3 regions of the Arthrobacter sp. AOP29-A2-19 genome follow, and region 3 is predicted to be linked to each of the others. Evidence: predicted binding sites of a transcription regulator. Region 3 holds the regulator's gene; each other region holds the start of a gene.

Region 1 (7,680 bases), 1.6 Mb from region 3:
CGCGATCCCGACCTGGTACCGGTGCAGCGCCACGCCGCCGGCCCGGGCGATCAGGTGCGGGACGAACAGGTAGTCGGACACCCGCTGGCCCACGGTGTAGGAGACCCCGTGCTCGTCCAGGACCTCGTACGGCAGCACCCGCTGGGGCGCCGCGTCGGACACCACGTGCGGCACTGTCTCCAACAGCTCCAGCGCGCCGGCGTCGCGCGGCTCGTTCCAGGACGCGACCACCACCCAGCGGTCGTCGTACAGGCGCTCGCGCGGAAGCTGGGTGGCGAAGGCCTCGGGAAGGAGCGCGACGTCGGCCGCATCCTCCGCGAACACCGCCGCCGAATCGACGCTGGTGGTCCGCAGGCGCAGCACGGTGTGCGGGGCGCGCTCCTTCAGGAGTCGAGTGATTTCGCCGCCGATCACAAACGCGGTGCTGTTCGCCATGGCCACGGTGATCAGGCGGCGGTCGACGGCGGGATCGAACGGCGCGTGATCGACGATGCGCGCCGTCTGGTGCAGCGACTGGCGCAGCGCGGGCAGCAGCTCCACCGCCCGCGGGGTGAGCACCATCCCCCGGCCCTGGCGCACCAGCAGCTCGTCGTGCATCAACCGGCGGATCCGGTTGAGGGCATGACTCATGGCCGGCTGGGAGAGTCCCACCGCGGCGGCCGCCCGGGTGACGGAGCGTTCCTCGAGCAGCGCGAGCAGCGGCACCAGAAGGTTCAGGTCGACGGCGCCGAGCCGGGCGAGTTTGGCGTCCATGGCCGGCGGCGGCGAGCTATGCACGGCGGTCCCTCTCGCCGGGGCGCTCCGCGGCGCCGGGGTCCGGGAGTGTCAGGCGGACGGGTTCGAGCTCCTGGCCGGCCGGGTACTGCCCACCCAGCAGGAAGCCACCCTGCCCGGTCAGGGCCGCGGCATACTCGAGGCACAGCAGACCGTCGTCCGCGGACACCGCGGCGAGAGTCAGGTCCGCGAACGGGAGGGCCGCCTCGGGGTCGCGGCCACCGCGCTCCCGGATCAGCAGGGTTGCCTTCGCGCCCCGCAGCTCGGCCCGCGGATCCCGGAGCTCGACGTCGAGCATGCCCCAGTGCCCCGTCAGCCGCACGGACCCCTGGAAGCGGAGGCCGCCGCCGAAGCCAGCCGCAACTCCTCCGGCTTCGTCCGCGACCCGCAACTCCGCCGCACCCGCGGTCACCAAGGGAAAGGCGAACCCGCCACCCTGCCGGACCGCCGGCGCGTCCGTCGCGACGGCCCCGTCGTCGAGCCCCTCGACATAGGCCAGCAGGCTGTCCTTCACGCCCCAAACCATTCCGTGCTCCATCGCATCCTCCGCTCGTCCGCGCCGCCCAGTGCGGCCAACTATTCACGCCATGCACGTTCGGGATGACAATAATTCATTTGTGGCGCGTGGCACACGCTGGAAGTCTCGAGTGGTACCGGGCGGGCACTGCCGCCCCCATGCGGAGGTAGAAATGAACATCATCCTTGATCGTCCCCGTTGCGAGGGCCACGGCCTGTGCGAGGAGGCCGCGCCGCGGCTGATGCACCTCGACGACGACGGCGAACTGGTGATCGACGTCGAGGCCGTCGAGGGCGACCAGCTCAAGGCCGCGCAGTCGGCCGTCCGCGTCTGCCCCGTCGCCGCGCTGAGGCTGGCGTGAGCGTGGGCCGCCTGGACCGCGTCGTCGTCGTCGGCAACGGGATCGCCGGACTCACGGCCGCGGACTCGCTCCGGAACGCCGGCTTCGACGGCGAGCTCACGATCGTGGGCGACGAGCGTCATGCGCCGTACAGCCGGCCCGCCCTCTCCAAGGCGGCCCTCGTCGACGACGGGGAGATGGCCTCCCACCTCCTGCCCGCCCCGGACCACGGCGCCGTCGAGATCCTCGGAGCCTCCGCGGCACGCCTCGACGCCGTCCGCAAGATCGTTCACCTCGCGGACGGCACGGGGCTCCCGTACGACGCCGTCTTCGTCGCCACGGGCTCGCGCGCCCGGCGACTGGGCGGCGGGTCCGGCGTCGAGGAACACACGCTCCGGACGCTCGACGACGCGCTCGCGCTGCGGCGCCGGCTCGCGGACCGGCCGTCCGTGGTGGTGCTCGGCGGCGGCGCCCTCGGCATGGAGATCGCGTCCGGCTGCCGCGCGCTCGGCTGCGAGACCACCATCGTCTCGAACGGCGCGCCGCTGGCCGCCCACTTGGGAGGCCACCTCTCCGGCGTCGTCCTCGAGTCCGCGCTGCGCGGCGGGCTGAGGGTCGTCGCGTCCCGCGCCGCGGAACTGCGCGACGCGGGCGGGCACGCCGGGGTGGTGCTGGCCGACGGTTCGACGATCGAGGCCGAGGTGGTGGTCAGCGCCGTGGGGGACCTGCCGAACCTTCAGTGGCTGGCGACCAGCGGCCTGCTGACGAACGGCGCGCTGGAGGCGGACCGGCGCGGGCGTGTGGGGCCCGGTGTGTTCGCGGCCGGCGACGTCGCGACGTTCCCGACCCGTCGCGGACCGACGCGCGTTCCCCTGTGGACCAGCGCGATCGAACAGAGCAGGGCCGCGGCGCTCGCGCTGGTCCGCGGCGAGGAGGCGCCGGAGCTCGACTTCCTGCCGTACTTCTGGACCGAGCAGTTCGGCCACACCCTAAAGGCCAGCGGGTTCCTGCCCCTGGCCGGCGAGCCCGAGGTTGTCGACGGCGACCCCGGCGGCGGCTCGTCCCTGCTGCGCTGGACCCACGACGACGGGACCGGCACCGCCGTCGCTCTGAACTACCGGATCGCCATCCCCAGGCTCCGCAAGATCGGTCAGGCCCTCCCGGCGGCGGCCCCCTAGCCGTTTCGACGAAGCCACCCGCTCCCCAACCCCGTTTCGACGAAGGCAGATGCGCGCTTTCGGGGGTTTCGGGACATCTATCCTCGGCGAAACGAGACGGGCGGGACATGTGGCCTCGTCGAGAGGTCGAACCGGAGGGCCGCGGGGCCGACGGCGCCGCGGGACGCGGGACACGGGGCGGCGCCCGGCCTCCGGATGGGCGCCGGGCGCCGCCCCGCTTAATGGGCGCCGGGACTACTTCTCCACAGACTCCTGGCCCGTGGCCGTGGTGGTCTCACCCTCGATCATGTGGCCGTTCTGCTTGCCGCCGACCTCCACGGAGATCTTGCGCGGCTTGGCGCTTTCGCGGACCGGGATGGTCAGCATCAGGACGCCGTTGTTGTAGTGGGCGGTGATCGACTCGATGTCGATGCCCTGGCCGAGGTTGAGCTGGCGCACGAAGCTGCCGCCGCGGCGCTCGCGGGTCAGCCACTTCACGCCCTCCTCCGCCCCCAGCGTCCGCTCCGCGCGGATCGTAAGCAGCTGGCCGTCGACGTCGATGTCCACGGAGCCCGGATCGATGCCCGGCAGGTCGGCGCTCAGGATGTAGTGGTCCCCCTGGCGGTAGAGGTCCATGGGCACGTCCCGGAGGCGGTTCTCAAACAGGGAGCCGGCCAGGCGGTCGAACTCACGGAACGGATCGAAATTGTTTGCCATGATGATCAACTCCTTCGTGCGGCACCGGCGGGTGCCGCTGCTTGCTTGTGTTTGCGGGGATGAGCCGGACGCCCAGACTTGAGTGTCCTACGCTCAACCCGGAATTAAGTTAGCACTCGGCAATGGACAGTGCCAGAGGTACGCGAGGTGATTTCTCCGTCGGCGAACGACGCATTTCGGTAGCCGGTTGGACGCACGAGCCGCCCCCTGTGGTGGGATGGGAACCATGAGACTCGCCACCCTCCGCCGCCCGGATTCCAGCGGAACGTTCGCCGCCGTCATCGACGGGGACTCCGCCGTCGAACTCACCGGATTCGCCGACGTCGGGACCTTCCTCGCGGCGCCGTCCGGCAGGCGGGACGCGGCGCTGGAGGCCGCGGCGTCCGGCGGCACACGTCAGGACGCCCGCGCGGCCGCCTTCGCGACGCTCGTCCCGAACCCCGCCAAGGTCTTTTGTGTGGGCCTGAACTACCGCAACCACATCGCCGAGACCGGCAACGAGGTCCCGAAATTCCCGACCGTCTTCACCAAGTTCGCGGAATCGCTCACGGGCCCGAACGACGAGATCGAAATCCCGGCCGAGGACCACCGGGTCGATTGGGAGGGCGAGCTCGCGATCGTCATCGGCGAGGCGGGGCGCCGCATCCCGGAGGCAGACGCCGAGCGGCACATCGCCGGCTACGCCGTGTCCAACGACGTCTCGATGCGCGGCTGGCAGGGACGCACGCCGGAGTGGACACAGGGCAAGTGCTGGGAGGCCGCCAGCCCGCTCGGCCCGTATCTGGTGACCCCGGACGAGTTCACCGCCGGCGCCCGCATCACCACACGGGTCAACGGCGAGGTGGTGCAGGAGGATTCGACGTCGGACCTGGTCTTCTCGCCGGCCGCCCTGGTGGCCTACCTCTCGACCATCGTGACGCTGCGCCCGGGCGACCTGATCCTGACCGGCACGCCCGCCGGCGTGGCCCTGGGGCGGCGCAACGCCGAGGGCCGCCATCCGTGGCTGAAGCCCGGCGACGTGCTGGAGACGGAAATCGAGGGACTCGGCGCACAGCGCAACGTCCTGGTGGCCGGCCCGGTCACTGGGCGGTAGGGCGTGGACCTCGCCGCCGTCGCCGCCGACCTCTACGGGTCGATGCCCGGCGACTTCGTGTCTCGGCGCACGGAGGCGGCGAAGGGGACCGGGGACAAGGAGGCCGCCAAGGCCATCCGGGCGCTGCCGAAGCCGTCGTCGGCCGCGTGGCTGGTGAACATGCTGGTGCGCCACCGGAGGGACCGGATCGACGCGGTGCTTGCGCTGGGCGAGGACATGCGGGCGGCCCAGGAGAACCTGGACGCGGAACGGCTGCGCGGGCTGTCCGCCGACCGCCGCGCGCTGCTGGCCGCGCTTGAGCGCGAGTCCGCGGACCTGGCCAAGGAACTGGGGCAGGCGGCCAGCGGCCCGACCGTGGCGGAGGTCAGGGAGCACCTGCAGGCCGCGATGGCCGATCCGGCGGCGGCGGAGGCCACGGCCAGCGGAGTGCTGGTGCGCACGATCTCGGCGGACGGATTGGATCCGGCGGACCTGGCCGGCGCGGTCGCAGTTCCTGACGCGCCGGGGTTGCCCATGTCCGGTGGCCGAACGCCGGGGAACGACGGCGGGGCGCGCCCGGCGTCCGGGAAGGGCGACGCGAACCTGATCGACGCGAAGAGGATCGAGGCCAAGCGGGCCGAGGCGCGGGAGAGGACATTGCGCGCGGCCCGGGAGGCGGCAGCCCGGACCCGGGAGCGGGCGGAGCAGGACTCCGGACGGCGGCGCGACGCCGAGGACGAGGTCGAGGCGCTCGACGAGCGCCGGGCGTTCCTGATCCGCGAGCTCGAGCGGGCCCGCCGGGACATCGCGGCCGTCGAGCGCGAACTGGAGAAGGCCCGGGCGAGGCTCGCCTCCGCCGACCGCAAGGCTGAAGCGAGCCGGAGGGACGCGGAACGTGCGCGGGATCGGCTCGAGGCAGCCGACCGGGACGCCGAGGACACCTAGTGCCACGCGGGCCTACCAGCGGATTTGCGCCACGCTCTCCAGCGGCCGCCGCTCCCCCGCCACCCTGACGATGGCGGCCGCCGGGAGGTCGGCCGCGTGCAGCACCTCGGCGAAGCCCAGGTCCGTGCGCTGCTCGAGCTCCCCCAGCGTGACCTGGTAGACGCGGAACTCGTCGAGGTCCGGCAGGGCCTGGATCTCCACAAGATCCTGGGTGAGCAGGAACGCCCTGGCCCTGAGCGCGCCCCCCTCCCGGTAGACCACGAGCTTCCAGTATTCGCGGGGCAGCGCCGTGCCGCGGTAGACGCGGTCGTCGGCGTGGAACACGGGCCCGCCCATGATGGTGGCGCGCAGGTCCTCGACGTCGATCCCCTCGAACAGGGCGTCCTCCAGCCGGCCCCAAATCCCGGCCTTGCCGCTCTGGTTGAAGTCGTCGATCTGCGGGGCGATGTTGGTGAAGAAGAAGGAGTCCCGGTTGGCCTGCCCGGCCTCCTGCAGGTCCCCCCACAGCAGGTCCGAGCGCCGCGCGAGGTGCCCGCGGTCCAGCCTGTTGCCCGAATACAACTCGTTGCCCGTCTGGACGTCGTCGGGAAGGCGGGGATCCCGGGCGAAATTGATGTTGGCGCGGCTGAGCTTCTTCAGGCTGGCCCCGTCGACGTTCCAGGCGACCCAGCGCGCGAGGCGCCGCGAGCGGCTGACACTGAGGGAGAAGTGGGTGTAGGGGACAACGGGGGATCCTTCCATGGGAACCGCGTCGTCCCGGATGCCCTCCCCCAGCGTCGGCGGGTCGATCCGGTCTCCCAGGAAGTCGATGGCGTATCCGGCGCGCGCCGTCGGTATCTCGGCGTTGGTCTCGTTGGTCGTGGCCACGGAATCCTGCCCCTCCCTGATGCTGTCCGTCCGACGGGAGCGCTGGCGGGACCGCTCGGCCCCGCGGCCCCTCCTTCGCTGGGCGCCAGCCTACCGCCGCCGTCCGACAAGAGCGCAGCGCGCGATTATTGCGAATGACTATCATTATTAACTAGAATCAATCGCATGAACACACTCCCACCTTTACCCCAGCCCCAGCTCGGCTCCACAGCGAGCTCCCCGTCCGCGGGCCGTCGACGGAGCCGGTACCTCTGGTCGGCCGCCTCCTTGGCGGCCCTCGCCCTCGCCGTTTCGGCTTGTGGGCAGGACCCGGGACCCGGCGCACAGCCTCCCTCCTCCGATCCCACCGCCGCCGAAAACCCGGCGAGCGCGGAACAGCGCGCCTCGCGGACCGAGGTCGCCTCCATTTCCCCGCGCGTCGTCCTCAGCCACGACGGCGGCCTGCTCACCCTCGACGCCGAGACCGGCGCAACGGTCCACGAGGAGGATCTTCGCGGATTCCTGCGGCTGAACAACGCCGGAGACGGCCAGCACGTGGTGGTCACCCACGGCAACCGCTTCGAGGTCTACAACAGCGGAATCGACGCGCAAGGCCATGGGGACCACTTCCACTACTACGAATCGGACCCGGGACTGAGCGGGATCGGCTTCGCCGCACCCCACGCCGGCCACGTTGTGGTCCACAACGGCCTGACCACGCTGTTCGGAGACGGCGACGGCTCGATCCAGACGTTCACCTCCGAACACCTCAAGGACGGCCAACCCCGGATTGAGCGGCATGCCTCCGACTCGCCGCACCACGGGGTCGCATTGCGGCTGGCCGACGGCACCCTGCTGACCACGCAGGGCACCGAGGAGGCCCGCGACACCGTACAGGTCAAGGACGGTGGCGACACCGCGGCGGAGACGTCCGATTGCCCCGGCGTGCACGGCGAGACCGCCGCGGCCCCGAACAAGAACGGCGATGTGGTGGTGCTCGGATGCGAGAACGGACCGGTCGTCTACCGTGACGGGGCGTTCCACAAGGTGCGGACGGAGCGGGACTACCAGCGCAACGGCAACCTCGCGGGCTCCGAGGAGTCGCACATCGTGCTCGCCGACATGAAGGTCGACGCCGACGCCGAGCAGGAGCGCCCCACCCAGGTCGTCCTCATCGATTCCCTCTCCGACTCGCAAAAAACAGTCGAACTGGGCTCCTCCTACTGGTTCCGCTCGCTGGCCCGCGGCCCCGAAGGCGAGGCCTTGGTGCTCACCTACGACGGGAAGCTCAACGTCATCGACGAGGAGACCG
Region 2 (7,680 bases), 1.2 Mb from region 3:
GAACGCGCGTTCGACAGGGACCACTACGACGTTCCGCGCCGCCGCTACGCCGACCTGGTGGCCCAGGGCGCGGTCCCCGTCGCCGCGACCGAACTGGTCCGCCGCCTGCTGGGGAGCGGCCTGCGCGTCCCCGCGCGGCAACGGCCGGAGAAGCTGAACGGAATCCTGATCGCCTCGTGGGACAGGCTGGTTCCCGGCTGCCCCGCCGTGGGTCGCGAACTGGTGCGGCGGTGGTCGGAGGACCACCGGCACTACCACGACCGGACCCACCTCCTGGCGGTAGTGCGCGCGCTGGACCTCCTGTCCGGCGAGGGCGAGCCCGCCGGCCGTCACCCGCGCGCACCCTGGCTGGCCGCCTGGTTCCACGACGCCGTCTATGCGGGCAGACCCGGCGAGGACGAGGAGCAGTCCGCCCAGCTCGCCGAGCGCCTGCTGGGCGATGCCGCGCTGGACTCGGAGGAGGTGCGGGAGACGGCGCGCCTGGTCCGTCTCACCGCCGGGCACCGCCCCGATCCGGACGATGCGCCCGGCCTGCTGCTCTGCGATGCGGACCTCGAGGTGCTCGCCCGCCCGCCGGCCGACTACGGGCGCTATGTGGCCGCCGTGCGCCTCGACTACGCGCACGTCCCGGCCGCCGCCTTCGCCGCGGGCCGCGCGGGCGTACTGCGCTCCCTCCTGGCGCTGGATCCGCTCTACGGGACGGCGACGGCCCGGCGGCTCTGGGCCGCGGCCGCCCGCACGAACCTCGGCCGGGAACTCGCCGCCCTGGAGGCTTCGCGGTAGAACGCCGATGGCCGCGGCCCCCGAGGGGAACCGCGGCCATCGTTGTCCGGTCAGCGACCGAAGGTGCTCGGGTGGTGCCGCCGCAGCGGCGGGAGGCTAGAAGCCGCCCATGCCGCCCATGTCGTCGCCACCGGGCATGGCCGGAGCGGCCTTTTCCGGCTTGTCGGCGACAACGGCCTCCGTGGTGAGGAACAGGCCGGCGATGGACGCGGCGTTCTGCAGTGCGGAACGCGTGACCTTCACCGGGTCGTTCACGCCGGCGGCGAGCAGGTCCTCGTAGACGCCGGTTGCGGCGTTCAGGCCGTGGCCCGCGGGCAGGCCCTTGACCTTGTCGGCGACGACGCCCGGCTCGAGGCCGGCGTTGAAGGCGATCTGCTTCAGCGGGGCCTCGATGGCGACCTTGACGATGTTGGCGCCAGTCGCTTCGTCACCCTCGAGGACGAGCTTCGCGAACGCGCGCTCGCCAGCCTGGATGAGGGCGACGCCGCCACCGGCGACGATGCCCTCTTCGACGGCGGCCTTCGCGTTGCGAACGGCGTCTTCGATGCGGTGCTTGCGCTCCTTGAGCTCAACCTCGGTGGCCGCGCCGGCCTTGATGACGGCAACGCCGCCGGCCAGCTTGGCGAGGCGCTCCTGCAGCTTCTCGCGGTCGTAGTCGGAGTCGGAGTTCTCGATCTCGGCGCGGATCTGGTTGACGCGGCCGGCGATCTCCTCTGCGTCCCCTGCACCTTCGACGATGGTGGTCTCGTCCTTGGTGACGACGACCTTGCGGGCCTGGCCCAGCAGGTCGAGCGTGGCGGTCTCCAGCTTGAGGCCGACCTCCTCGGAGATGACCTGTCCGCCCGTGAGGATGGCGATGTCGGCCAGCATGGCCTTGCGGCGGTCGCCGAAGCCCGGCGCCTTGACGGCGACGGACTTGAACAGGCCGCGGATCTTGTTGACGACCAGGGTGGCCAGAGCCTCGCCCTCGATGTCCTCGGCGATGATCAGCAGCGGCTTGCCGGACTGCATGACCTTCTCCAGGACCGCGACGAGGTCCTTGACGTTGGAGATCTTGGAGTTGACGATCAGGATGTACGGATCCTCGAGGACCGTTTCCTGACGCTCGGCGTCGGTGACGAAGTAGGCCGAGATGTAGCCCTTGTCGAAGCGCATGCCCTCGGTCAGTTCGAGGTCCAGCCCGAAGGTGTTGGACTCCTCGACCGTGATGACGCCTTCCTTGCCGACCTTGTCCAGGGCCTCGGCGATGAGCTCGCCGATCTGGTTGTCCCCGGCGGAGATGGACGCGGTGGCGGCGATCTCTTCCTTGGTCTCGATCTCCTTGGCGGAGGAGAGCAACTCGGCGGTGACGGCCTCGACAGCCTTCTCGATGCCGCGCTTGAGGCTCAGCGGGTCGGCGCCGGCGGCAACGTTGCGCAGGCCTTCCTTGACCAGGGCCTGAGCCAGAACGGTGGCGGTGGTGGTGCCGTCGCCCGCGACGTCGTCCGTCTTCTTGGCAACTTCCTTGACGAGCTCGGCACCGATCTTCTCGTACGGGTCCTCGAGCTCGATTTCCTTGGCGATGGACACGCCGTCGTTGGTGATCGTGGGTGCGCCCCACTTCTTCTCCAGAACGACGTTGCGGCCACGCGGGCCGAGGGTCACCTTGACGGCGTCGGCCAGGGTGTTGAGGCCCCGTTCGAGGCCGCGGCGTGCTTCCTCGTCAAATGCAATCATCTTGGCCATGGCGGCTAGTGGTCCTTTCGGGACGGTCATGCGTTTTCATGGGCCGGAGGCAACGCCCGCGACGGACGGTAGCCGGTAGGCGGTTTCGGTACGCCTGCCAGACTTCCTCGCTGCAACTGGCCCGGGGTTCACCCAAGGTTCCGCGACGAACGGCGGCCGATCGGCGTTGGCCGACGGACACTTAGCAGTCGCGGGACCCGAGTGCTAAACCAATTATTGGCACTCTCCCATCGAGAGTGCAAGCGCGGCGCCCGATTCGGTTCATCAATGGCGGAGACGCGCCCCCGAATCAGCCGTAGTTGCGGCCGAGGACGACCGAAATCTCCACCGGGATGTTCGGCGTCTGGAAGACGGTGGCGATGCCGAGCACGCGCGCTGCCTCCTCGGCGGTCGCTCGGGACGAATCCGCCCGGTAGTAGACCACGGAGTACTCGACCTGCTTCGTCCAGTTGGACGTGCTGACGGCGGTGAAGCCTCCGCCGCGCAGTCCCGCCGCGCCGGACGCGGCCAGCCCTGCCCTGGCCGCGCCGTTGTAGACACCGACGGGGGTGGACAGTTCGACCCCTCCCTCCGCCTCGGCGGGGTCGTCCGTGGGACTCGCCTCGGTGGACTCTTCCGCTTCCTCCGACTCGGGCGCCTCGGATTCGGCGGCCTTTGACTCGGCGGGCTCGGGCGTCTCCGTCTCCGAGGGCTCCGCGGACTCCGGTGCGCCGGACGTAACGGACGAGGCGTCCGTGGAGTTGCCTGGCGCCGCGGCGGGTGCGCCGGTGAACTGCGGAAGCACCAGGAACGAGAACAGGCCCACCAGCAGGGCGAGGGCGCCGACGCCCATCAGCGGGCCGAGCCCTGAGCGGGAGGCGGCGCCGGCAGACTCGGCGCGGTGGACACCGTTGCGGTCGGTGAACTCCGGCACCCTGTCGAATTCGTCGTTCGAGTACTTGCTCATGGTTGTCCTTGGCTCAGATCGAAATGTCGGCGGCCGCCGATCGTTTGGTCGTCCGCGGAAGGCCGGGAACCACCCGGGCGCGTCCGCCGTGCCAGCTAGGCCTCGGTGGCCAATCTGCGGGCGCTGCGGGCGCGGTGCCGGGTTGAACGTAGTCTACGCAATCTCTTGACCAGCATTGGATCGTGCGCCAACGCGGCATCGGTGTCTATCAGCGCGTTGAGGAGCTGGTAGTAGTTGGCCGCCGAGAGGCCGAACAACTCACGGATGGCCTGTTCCTTCGCGCCGGCGTATTTCCACCATTGGCGCTCGAGCGCGAGGATGCGCTGCGACCGTTCGTCCAGGGCGCTGTCCGGGTCAACCGCGAACTCCAAGGCGGTCTCTTCCGCTGCCACAAACGCTCCTCCCGGTCGACTGCCGCGCTGGCGCGGGGCACGCCTCCCATGGTAGTTGCGAATGACAGCCTTGTCATTCGCGGCTGCCGGCCGCGCGCGCGGCAGAATGGACGGATGGACCAACCCCGGGAGACGCAACAGCAGGGCGCCCTTTTCGAGCTGCCGGGCGGGCCGCAGCGGCGCGGCGCCGGGCGTGTGGGGCGCCCCGACGCCAACGACGAGCCTGCCGCGACGGCGGCCATGGCGCCCGACTGGGCGGAGGCCCTCGCGCCGGTCGCCGGGCGCCTCGCGGGTATCGAGGCCGAGCTCCGGCGGCGGCGTGGCCTCGGCGAGGAGGTGCTGCCCGAGGCGGAAAATATCCTGCGGGCCTTCACCCGCCCATTGGCCTCGGTCAGGGTCCTGATCGTCGGTCAGGACCCGTATCCGACGCCGGGCCACGGCATGGGCCTCGCCTTCGCCGTCGAACCGCACGTCAGGCCCCTGCCCCGGAGCCTGGCGAACATCTACCGCGAACTCGCGAACGACGTCGGCGGGGTCCCGCCCGCGCACGGGGACCTGTCCGCGTGGACGGACCAGGGCGTGCTCCTCCTCAACCGGGTGCTCAGCGTGGAGGCGGGGGCCGCGGGATCACACCGCTCGCTGGGGTGGCAGGAGGTGACGGACGCAGCCGTCGCGGCCTTGGCGGCACGCGGCACGCCGCTGGTGTCCATCCTCTGGGGGCGGGACGCCGGGGCGGTGGCGCCGCTGCTTGACGGAACGGCCGTGATCCGCAGCGCCCACCCGTCGCCACTGTCGGCGCGCCGGGGGTTCTTCGGATCCCGCCCGTTCAGCCGCGCCAACGCGCTGCTCGCGGACCAGGGCGCGGCACCGATCGACTGGAGCCTGCCAGCCGCGTCGTAGGGGACGGGCGCCGCGTTAGCGGCGGCGGATGCGCCGTCGTTCGTGGCTGTTCCACCCCTTGGTCAGCGGGCGGGCGATCGTGTCGCCGAGGACGACCCCCCCGGCGATGGCCAGGATGATCGTGAACGCGTTGAACATCTCGACGAGGCCGGCCGTCATGTCGGTGCTGTCGATCGCGATCCCGTACATGGCGCGGAAGATCATCAACCCGGGAAGCAGGAACACGATGGCGGGAACGGCAACCACGAGCTGCGGCGCGCCCATCTTGAGGGCGACCCAACGACCGGCGGCGCCCACGACTGCCGCGGCGATCGCGGGTGTCAGCCGCTCCCCCACCCCGATGGTTTCGGCGCCGACGAGGGCCAGGTACCCCACCAGGGAGACGCCGGCGGTGGGCAGCACAAGATTGTGGGTGGTCTGCTCGAACACGCCCGCGCACACCACGGCGATGCCGACCAGCAGGACCAGGAGCCACGTGGGATAGGCGATCTGGTTGATCTGGGCCACGTCCAGCTCCTGGATCCCGGCGAGCGCGCCAAACACCAGCCCGGCCATGATGCCCGCGACGATACCGCCGTAGATGATCATGGCGGAGAAGAAGCGGCCCGCGGCCGTGACCGGGAAGCCGTTGATGGCGTCCTGCACGGAGGAGACGAATCTCGAGGACGGCAGCAGCAGCATGATGCCGCCGGCCACCACGATGGCCGGCGAGATGGGGACGTCGAGCGCCCACAGGATCATGGCGATGCTGGTCATGACCAGCGAACCGAGGCCCACCGCGAAGAACTCCGGAACACGCCAGCGACCCGCGACCTTCATGACCTGATTGACCAGGCAGAAGGACGCGAAGGCGACCAGCGCGCCGATCCATTCGCCTCCAATAAAGAGCACGAACGCCGCCGAGAACCCTCCTCCGGCCGCCGTGACCATCCACCGCGGAAACGGCTTGGGCCGGTGGGTGATGTCCTGGAGGCGGTCCACGGCCTGCTGCCGGGTCACTCCGCCGGACACGATGTCCGACACAAGCTGGTGGAGCAGGGCCAGGCCGGCGTAGTTGCTGGTCCACGATCGCACGACGCGCAGGATGCTCATCGGCAGCTGGTCGGCCGGCGCGTAGTTGAGGTGGATCGACTGGTTGGTGATGTCCACGTCGACGTTGCGCAGCCCAAGCGAGGCGGTGACGGCAATGATGCTGGTCTCGGCCTCGAGCGCACCCGCGCCGTAGCGGAACATCGCCTCGGCGAGATCGAGCGCGAACTCGAGCGTCTTGCGGGCGCTCGCGTCCTGGGCGCCGACCTGGATCGTCGGGTTGGCATAGGGGCTTCCGACGAGGCGGTCGACGATGGAGAAGGCCTGCGTGGGCGGGGCCTCGGACTCCATCAACCGCGCGAGCATGCGCCTCGCCGCGGGGTTGACGCGCGGCACGGGCCGGGCGACGGCGGGGTCGATGGGCACGGTGGGCGTGGTTCCGGTGCCGGGCCGGGGCGGGACTCCCCATGCGATGCGGTTCTTCCCGCCGTTCTTCGGCGGCTTCCGGGCCGGCTTCGGCTTCTGGGCGCCCGGATAGGGGGCCGACGGCGGCGCGGTCTCCTCCGGAAGGTCGGTCTCGTCCCAGTCGGGCTCGGTCTTGGAGCGGTCGTCCGGCGATCCCGGCAGGTCGGCGCTTCCGGTCGGCAGCACCGCTTCCGTGCGCGGCCTGCGCGCGACCGGGCGCTCCATCTCCGACGTCGTGACGCGCGGCATCATCCCGGCGCGGGGGTGCGGATCCGGCGATCCGACGGCGCCTTGAGGGGTGTCCTGGGTGTCGCTCGGGGACACGTGCTCTCCTGTTCTGCGGTGCTCTGTCCTTTCAACTGTACAGCCGCAAAACCGGCCCAAAGCGGCGTATCGCGGGGGCCCGGCGAGTGCTTGGTCACGGCGCCGAATCCGCCCGGCCGGGGCGGGCGGCAGGCGGGTGCGCGGAGGCGGGAATACCCGGAGGACGGCCGCGGTTCTTATATGCGATTGCATATAACAGAGGAGTCCACCACATGGGTCAGCAGCTAGAAATCGGCGTCGAAACCTTCGGCGATGTCACGGATGGCACCGACGGCCAACCATTGCACTACGCACAGGTCTTGCGGAACATTTTGGCCGAGGCGCGGGCCGCGGACCAGGCGGGGCTCGACTTCTTCGGCGTCGGCGAGCACCACCGTCCCGACTACGCGGTGTCCGCGCCGGAAGTGGTCCTGGGCGCCATCGCCGGCCAGACGGAGCGCATCCGGCTCGGATCGGCGGTGACGGTCCTGAGTTCCGACGATCCCGTCCGGGTGTTCCAGCGCTTCGCGACCGTGGACGGGCTCTCCAATGGCCGCGCAGAGGTCATCCTGGGACGCGGCTCCTTCATCGAGTCCTTCCCCCTCTTCGGCTACGACCTGAAGGACTACGAGGTCCTGTTCGAAGAGAAGCTGGCGCTGTTCGCCAAGCTGCTGGACGAGCAACCGGTCACGTGGCACGGATCCACCCGGGCCGGGCTGTCGGGCCAGCGGGCCTACCCGAACACCGAGTCGGGACGGCTGGGCGCCTGGGTCGGCGTGGGCGGCAGCCCCGAATCCGTCGTCCGCGCCGCGCGGCACGGCCTGCCCCTGTTCATGGCGATCATTGGCGGGGACCCCTTGGCGTTCGAGGGACTCGCGCGCCTGTACCGGCGCTCCCTCGAGGAGTTCGGCCACGAGCCGAGGCCCATCGGCGCCCACGTCCACGGCTTTGTCGCCGGGACGGACGAGGAGGCGCTGGACACGCTCTGGCCGCACTACAAGCGGGTCATGGACAAGCTGGGCTCCGAGCGCGGCTGGCCGCCGGCGTCGAAGATGCGCTTCCTCGCCTCCGCCGGACCGGAGGGCAACCTGTTCGCCGGCTCTCCCGAGACGGTCGCCAAGAAGTTCGTGCGCGCGG
Region 3 (7,680 bases):
CGGCGCGTCGACCAGCACCATGCCGGACGGAGCCTCCGCCTCGGCTCCCGTGGCCTCGGCGAAGACGGACGCCGCCCCGCTCGAGAAGCTGAGCAGCCACCGCCTCTCCCCCATCTATTGGCTGGGCGAGCGGGACTCCACGGTGTACCTCTACCGCGAGTACCGCCAGGCCGAGGACCAGGGCGATCCCATCACAACCAGCATCAAGTACATGCTGGAGCAGACACCCACGGATCCCGACTACTTCAATGTCTGGTCGCCGGCGGCGCGCATCGGTACGTCCATCGACACCGACAACGTCATCACCGTCGACCTCTCCGCCGACGCGTTCTCCCGGCAGTTGGATCGGGGACTGGCGGAGCGAGCCGTCCAGCAACTTGTCTATACGGCGACGGGGGCGGCGGCAAACGCCGGGCTGATCACGGGCACGGCCCCGGCCCGTGTGACCGTCCTGGTGGACGGCCACACGGGATACCAGGCGTTCGGGCACATCCCCCTGGAGGGACCCATCGAGCGTGTGGCCAGCCTGCGCGCCCCCCTCTGGATCATCGAACCCCAGCACGACGGCGCCTACACCGCCGGCCGACTGACCATCCATGGGGTGTCGGCGGCGTTTCCGGGCGGCACTCGCTGGGAGGTTCGGCGCGTGCAGGACGGCGACCCGGCAGAGGTCGTGTCCCAGGGTGCCGTAGCGCTGGGGTCCGGCGACCTCCCCGCCGACGAATACGAGCTCGTGATCGCCATGGAGCCGGGCGAGTACCAGCTTGCCGTGTGGGGTCAGGGCGCCAAGAGCGGAGAACGCCTGAGCGAGGACACCAAGCGCTTGACGGTGGAATAGGGCAATCTTCCGACGGGGGGGTCCTCACGGGAGGCCGCCCGCCGTGGGCGCGGGGCGCTAGGGCCGCCCGTCCAGGAGCCCGGCAAGATGGCGGACCAAAACGAGTGCGGCGGGCCCGGCGGTCGAGGCCCGCAGGACATTCGTTCCGAGCGACGCCGTCGTGGCGCCGGCCGCCACCAGCTTGTCGATCTCGCCGGGGGCGATGCCGCCCTCGGGCCCGACGACCAGGAGGATTTCGGCCGGCTTCGGCCCTTCGGCGAGCCATTCCGCGACGACCCGCGACAGCGGGCTTGCGGCCTCCTCGTGGAGGACCACCATTAGGCGGCGGCCGGGCTCCGGCGCCGTCCCGTCGGCGGCGAGGGCCGCCAGCTGGGCCGTGCCCACGGTCTCCCCGACCGACGGCTCGCGCGAGCGCCTCGACTGCTTGACGGCGGCGCGGACCGTTGCTTCCCACTTCGCGCGACCCTTGGCGGCCTTATCGGCGGACCAGCGCACGACGCAGCGCTCGGCCTGCCACGGGACCACGTGGTCGATGCCGAGCTCGACGGCGGACTCGACGGCCTGCAGGTCGCGGTCCCCCTTGGCCAGCGCCTGGACCAAAACCGTGCGCAGGCCCGGCGGGGGCGCGAGCTCGAGTCCCTCGATCTTGGCCTCCAGGGATCCTTTCGCCGTGGAAGTGACCACGCAGACCGCGCGCCGCCCGTCGCCGTCGACCAGGTCAATGCGCTCGCCTTCCCGCACCCGCTTGACGGACACGGCGTGGTGGCCCTCCGGGCCGTCGAGCGGCACGGTGTCGCCCGGCGCCGCGCCAACGAGCGCCGCCGGGTCGACGCGGAACGCCTGGTTGCTCATCAGCCGCGGTGGCCGAGCTTGTCGAAGAAGCGGGAGAAGACGCCGCCGCGCTCGGAGAGCCGGCCCTCGGCCACTTCCTCGCCGCGCAGCCGGGCCAGCTGTTCAAGCAGGTCCCGCTGCTCGGCGTCGAGCTTCGTGGGCGTCTCGACCTGGAGGTGGACGATCAGGTCTCCGCGGCCGCCGCCACGCAGGCGCGGCACGCCGAGCTGCGCAAGGCGGATGGTGTCCGCGGACTGCGCTCCGGCCTCGACGCGGATGTCCTGGGCGCCGTCGAAAGTGTCGAGGTCCAGGTCGGCGCCGAGGGCCGCGGCCGTCATCGGAACCGTGAGCGTGGCGTGGAGATCGTTGCCCTCGCGCTCGAAGACCGGGTGCCGACGAACGTCGATTTCGACGTAGAGATCTCCGGCCGGGCCCCCGCCGGGGCCGGCCTCGCCCTGTGCGGCGAGGTGAATTCGCGTGCCCGTCGCGACGCCGGCTGGGACCTTGAGTTGCTTGCTCACGCGCTCGCGCACTCGGCCCTGGCCCATGCACTCGTTGCACGGGCTGGGGAGCGTGGTTCCGAACCCGCGGCAGGCACTGCAGGTCTCCACGGTCATCATCTGGCCGAGGAAGGAGCGCACCGGCCGCTGGATCTGCCCGCGGCCGTGGCAAATGGTGCAGGTCTCGGGCGATGTGCCCGGCTGGCAGCACGAGCCCTCGCAGGTCTTGCAGGTGACGGCGGTCTCCATTTCCAGCGGGTAGACGACCCCCTGCACCGCGTCCTTGAGGTCGATGGTGGCGGTGATGAGGGCGTCGCGGCCACGGCTACGCCGGGACGCGGGGCCGGCGGACTGGCCCTGTCCGCCGAAGAACTGTTCGAAGATGTCGTTGAAGCCGAATCCGGCGCCCGGTCCGCCGCCGCCGGCGTTGCCGTTCTCGTTCCCCGTGGCGTCGTAGTTCCGGCGCTTCTCGGGATCGGACAGCACCTCGTAGGCGCGGGTGACGAGCTTGAACTCGTCGGCGGCGCCCTCCGCCGCATTGACGTCCGGGTGCAGCTTGCGCGCCAGTTTGCGGTACGCCTTTTTGATCTCCTCGGTGGTCGCGTCCTGCGCGACGCCGAGCACGTCGTAGTGGTTGCTCACAGTGTTCGCTGTGTCCTTTCCTGCGTTTCGATGCTTGGTGTACCGGGAGGCAGGCGTCAGCCGGCCAAGATCCGGGAAAGATAGCGGGCGACCGCGCGCACGGCGGCCATGCTGCTGGGGTAGTCCATGCGGGTCGGGCCGAGGATGCCTATTTTGGCCGATTGGCCCGGTCCGTAGCCCGTGGCGACCACCGAGGTTTCGACCAGTCCACCGTACGCGTTCTCGCTGCCGATGCGCACCGCGATGCCGCGGGCGTCCATCTCCATCTCCGAGAACAGCCGCAGGAGCACCACCTGTTCCTCCAGCGCCTCGAGGACCGGCGTGATGGTCAACGGGAAGTCCCCCGTGGAGCGGGCGAGGTTGGCGGTTCCGGCCATCACGATCCGGTCGACCACGCTGTTGTCGCCCAGGGTCCCGAGGGCGCCGGCGATGATGCGCGCGGCAATCCGAAGGCGGGCGGGAACGGTGTCCACGGCGGTCGCCGCAAGGGCCGCAAGCTCGGCCAGCTTGCCCGCGGCGGCCGCGCCCATAAAGGCAGCCTTCAGGGTGTGCAGGTCGTCGTCCGAGGTCTCCGGCGGCGTGAGGACCACCCGCTGTTCCACCTTGCCCGACGTGCTGATGAGGACGGTCAGCACCTGCCCGGAGCCCAGACCCACCAGTTCGATGTGGCGCACCGCCGCGTCGCTGTACTGGGGCACCTGGATGACCGCGACCTGGTGGGTCAGCTGGGCCAGGAGCCTGACCGTCCGCTCGAGCACGTCGTCGACGTCGTCCGCTCCGTCGATGAGCGACTGGATGGCGCGCCGCTCGGCGGGCGAAAGTGGGCGCACGTCCTCGATGCGGTCCACGAAGCGGCGGTAGCCCTGTTCCGTGGGGATGCGGCCCGACGACGTGTGGGGGGCCGCGATGAGGCCCTCGTCCTCCAGCGCGGCCATGTCGTTCCGGATGGTTGCCGCCGAGACGCCCAGGTGGTGGCGCTCCACGAGGGCCTTCGATCCCACCGGCTCGCGGGAATGCACATAGTCTTCGACGATGGCCCGGAGGACCTCGAGGCGTCGCGGTTCGGACATCCCGTCCCTCCAATCTTCGTCTCGCTGCAAAATGTCGGAAGACGCCGGTGCTTAGCACTCGACGTGTTCAAGTGCTAAGTCTAATACCTTTCACCGTTGTTAGCATGGTGGCTGCGCGCCGGGTGGCCGGAGCGCACCGTCGCCCGAGGGGGCGCACGACGAAAGGCTGTCTGGTTCCGTGAACAACTACGAATGGGGCGCGCAGGAGATCTCCGCGCCGCGCCGCCGCGAACTTCGGAAGGTCCCCGCGGCGCTGGGCCTCTTGCTTGAGGACGTCCAATCCGAGTGGGTCGGCGAGGTCGTGCGCGTGGAGAAGGCCGGCGGAATGCGCATTGTGGTCCTGGAGGACCGGCGCGGCAAGACGAAGTCCTTCCGCACCGGCTTCGGGTTCCTGCTGGAGGGCGAACCGATCGAACTCGTCGAACCCGTGTCCGGCATGGCTCCCGCCGGCCCGGTCCGAACGGCCTCTGGCTCGGTGCGCGTGGACAACCTCAAGGCGCGTACCGCGCGTGCCAGCCGCATATGGGTGGAGGGCAAACACGACGCCGAGCTCGTCGAGAAGGTCTGGGGCCACGACCTTCGGGTCGAGGGCGTGGTGGTGGAGCCGCTCCACGGCGTCGACGACCTCGCGTCCTTCGTCCGCGATTTCCGCCCCGGGCCGGGCCGCCGTCTGGGCATCCTGGTGGACCACCTGGTCCCCGGGAGCAAGGAGGCGAAGATCGCCGCGGAGGCCATGGCCGTGCCCGGCGCGCGCGGCAACGTCCTCGTCGTCGGGCACCCCTATGTGGACGTATGGCAGGCCATCCGGCCGTCCGTGCTGGGCATCCGGGCCTGGCCCGTCGTCCCGCGCGGCACAGACTGGAAAACGGGCATCCTTCGTGGGCTCGGATGGCCCCACTCGACGCCGGCAGACGTCGCGCTCGGGTGGAAGCGGCTGCTGGGCAGCGTCTCGAGCTACGCCGACTTGGAGCCGAGCCTGTTGGGCCGCGTCGAGGAGGTCATCGACTTCCTGACGGCCGACGGCGGGTAGGTCGCGGCCGCCGCACTCCGGTGCCCCCGGAAGATCGGGGGCGGATGCGCGGGCCGCGTGCGCCGCCGGCGTGCTTCTCGGATAAACTGACGGCAATTGGCATCCATGAATGGAGACGCGGGCGTGACCCACGGGTTCGACGAAAAGGCACGGAACGGTTCCGGGGACCAGAGGCACTACGAGGCCTCCTCCCCCGCTCCGCTGCCGCTGAGTCCCTCAGAGGACCGGCAATGGGCAACGATCGCCCACTTCGGAGCGATCCTGGGCTTCGTGCCGTCCGCGGTGATCTACTTCGTCTACCGGGGTCGCGGTCCGTTCACCGCGCAGGAGTCCAAAGAGGCGCTGAACTTCACCGCGCCACTGACCGTGTTGGCGATGTTGGCCAACATCCTGACCCTGATTCCCGTGGTGGGCGGCTTCTTCGCCGTCGTCGCGGTCGCCATCTGGGTCTACCTGACGGTCAGCGGCGTCGTCGCCGGCATCGAGGTCAATCGCGGCCGGCCCTACCGGTACCCGCTCAACCTGCGCTTGCTCCACTAGGCGGCGGGCCCCACACCGACCCCGGGTTTCGCCGCGGTGCCGATCGGCGCCGCGTGTCCGTGACCCTCGGGCCGCGCCCGGATCAGAAGTCCAGCAGCCGCCGCACGATCGCGTCCGCCAGGAGCCGTCCGTTGAGCGTGGGCACAATGGTTCCGTGCAGCGCGGCCGCGCCATCTACCAGTCCGTCGGCGATCAGGCCGGCGACGGCGGAGCGCCCCTCGGGCCGCAACAGGGCAATGGGCATGCCGTCGGAGATCCGCGTCAGGAGCATCGCGCGCTCGAGGTACCGTGCTTCGTCGTCCGGCGTCTCCCTCCCCGCCGCCGGGGAGACCCCCGCGTCGATTCGCTGCTGGTACGCGGACGGGTGCTTGACGTTCCACCAGCGCAGGCCGCCCACGTGCGAATGCGCGCCGGGCCCGGCGCCCCACCAGTCCGCGCCGGTCCAGTACGCGATGTTGTGCCGGCAACGCGTGGCGCCCGAGCGGCTCCAGTTGCTGACCTCGTACCATTCGAACCCCGCGGCCGACAGCATCGAGTCCGCCAGCAAGTACTTGTCGGCGTGGTCGTCGTCGTCGATGTTGGGCACTCCGCCGCGCCGGATCTGTGCGGCCAGGCGTGTGCCGTCCTCGATGATCAGCGCGTAGGCCGAAATGTGGTCCGGCGCGTAGGACAGCGCCGTTTCCAGGCTGGTCCGCCAGTCCTCCAGGCTTTCGCCGGGGGTTCCGTAGATCAGGTCCACGCTGACCGCCAGTCCGGCCTCGCGGGCCCACTGGACGGCGAGGCCCACGCGCTCGGGGCGGTGCGTCCGGTCCAGCGTCTTCAGGACGTGCGGCACCGCCGACTGCATGCCGAACGAGACGCGCGTGAAGCCCGCCGCCGCCAGCACGCGGAGTGACTCGGGCGTCACCGAGTCCGGATTGGCTTCCGTGGTGACCTCGGCGCCCGGCGCGAGCCCCCACAGGTCGTCGATGCGCCGCAGGACCGAAGCGAGGTCCTCGGCCGGTAGGAGCGTCGGCGTGCCTCCGCCGAAGAAGACGGTCTCGACCGGCCGCGGCGGTAGACCGGAGGACTCGATGACGCCCGCCCCGAACTCGAGCTCGGCGGCGACGGCCTGGGCGTAGGTGTCCTGCGTGGCGCCGGACCCCAGTTCGTGCGCCGTGTACGTGTTGAAGTCGCAGTACCCGCACCGCACGGCGCAGAACGGAATGTGGACATACACGCAGAAGGGGCGGGTCCCCGCGCCTTCGCGGGTGGAGCTCGGAAGCAGGCCATCGGCCGGGGCCGGATCGCCCAGCGGCAAGGCTGAGGGCATGGGGCTACTTCTTGCCCTTGTCCTTGGAGTCGTCGGAGGACAGCGCGGCGATGAACGCCTCTTGCGGCACCTCGACGCGGCCGACCATCTTCATCCGCTTCTTGCCTTCCTTCTGCTTTTCCAGAAGCTTGCGCTTGCGGGAGATGTCCCCGCCGTAGCACTTTGCGAGCACGTCCTTGCGGATCGCGCGGATGCTCTCGCGGGCGATGATGCGCGAGCCGATGGCCGCCTGGATCGGGACCTCGAACTGCTGCCGCGGAATGAGCTCGCGCAGCTTCGACGTCATCATCGTGCCGTAGGAGTAGGCCTTATCCTTGTGCGTGATCGCGCTGAAGGCGTCGACCTGTTCGCCCTGAAGCAGGATGTCGACCTTGACCAGGTCGGCGACCTGTTCGCCGTCCGCCTTCCAGTCCAGCGACGCATAGCCGCGGGTCTTGGACTTGAGGATGTCGAAGAAGTCGAAAACGATCTCGGCGAGGGGCAGCCAGTAGCGCAGTTCAACGCGCTCCTCCGAGAGGTAGTCCATCCCGCGCATCTGGCCGCGCCGCGACTGGCACAGCTCCATGATGGCGCCGACGAACTCGTTGGGCGCCAGGATGGTCGCCGCGACCATGGGCTCGTGGACCTCGAGGATCTTGCCCGTGGGGAACTCGCTGGGGTTCGTGACCGTGACCATGTTCCTGTCGTCGGTCATGACCTCGTAGACCACGTTGGGCGCGGTGGAGATGAGGTCCAGGTTGAACTCGCGCTCCAGACGCTCGCGCACGATCTCGAGGTGCAGCAGGCCGAGGAAGCCGACGCGGAAGCCGAAGCCCAGCGCAACGGAGGTTTCCGGCACGTACGTCAATGCGGCGTCGTTCAATTGCAGCTTGTCCAGCGCGTCGCGCAGGATCGGGTAGTCGGAGCCGTCGATCGGG

The links. Region 3 encodes HrcA, which represses chaperone genes, less so after heat shock. Its sites were predicted from a motif close to TTNGCACTCGNNNNNNNCGAGTGCNAA; they were not measured.
Region 1: the regulator HrcA is predicted to act here: its motif matches at 3,615-3,641, upstream of AC3ZJJ_RS17025 (Hsp20/alpha crystallin family protein).
Region 2: the regulator HrcA is predicted to act here: its motif matches at 2,690-2,716, upstream of groL (chaperonin GroEL).

Annotation. Positions count from the first base shown of each region.
Region 1 is NZ_CM176894.1:3,678,802-3,686,481, reverse strand. It holds gene AC3ZJJ_RS17045 (LysR family transcriptional regulator) at 1-777, opposite strand, end outside; gene AC3ZJJ_RS17040 (HtaA domain-containing protein) at 770-1,300, opposite strand; gene AC3ZJJ_RS17035 (ferredoxin) at 1,464-1,652, shown strand; gene AC3ZJJ_RS17030 (NAD(P)/FAD-dependent oxidoreductase) at 1,649-2,809, shown strand; gene AC3ZJJ_RS17025 (Hsp20/alpha crystallin family protein) at 3,044-3,505, opposite strand; gene AC3ZJJ_RS17020 (fumarylacetoacetate hydrolase family protein) at 3,732-4,598, shown strand; gene AC3ZJJ_RS17015 (hypothetical protein) at 4,602-5,522, shown strand; gene AC3ZJJ_RS17010 (DNA/RNA non-specific endonuclease) at 5,535-6,389, opposite strand; gene AC3ZJJ_RS17005 (hypothetical protein) at 6,657-7,680, shown strand, end outside.
Region 2 is NZ_CM176894.1:2,566,906-2,574,585, forward strand. It holds gene AC3ZJJ_RS11890 (DUF4031 domain-containing protein) at 1-783, shown strand, start outside; gene groL (chaperonin GroEL) at 880-2,508, opposite strand; gene AC3ZJJ_RS11900 (LytR C-terminal domain-containing protein) at 2,798-3,454, opposite strand; gene AC3ZJJ_RS11905 (DUF3263 domain-containing protein) at 3,550-3,846, opposite strand; gene AC3ZJJ_RS11910 (uracil-DNA glycosylase) at 3,961-4,746, shown strand; gene AC3ZJJ_RS11915 (threonine/serine exporter family protein) at 4,762-6,564, opposite strand; gene AC3ZJJ_RS11920 (LLM class flavin-dependent oxidoreductase) at 6,777-7,680, shown strand, end outside.
Region 3 is NZ_CM176894.1:1,349,103-1,356,782, forward strand. It holds gene AC3ZJJ_RS06175 (GerMN domain-containing protein) at 20-838, shown strand; gene AC3ZJJ_RS06180 (16S rRNA (uracil(1498)-N(3))-methyltransferase) at 896-1,690, opposite strand; gene dnaJ (molecular chaperone DnaJ) at 1,690-2,811, opposite strand; gene hrcA (heat-inducible transcriptional repressor HrcA) at 2,868-3,881, opposite strand; gene AC3ZJJ_RS06195 (DUF3097 domain-containing protein) at 4,060-4,911, shown strand; gene AC3ZJJ_RS06200 (DUF4870 domain-containing protein) at 5,017-5,451, shown strand; gene hemW (radical SAM family heme chaperone HemW) at 5,534-6,763, opposite strand; gene lepA (translation elongation factor 4) at 6,768-7,680, opposite strand, start outside.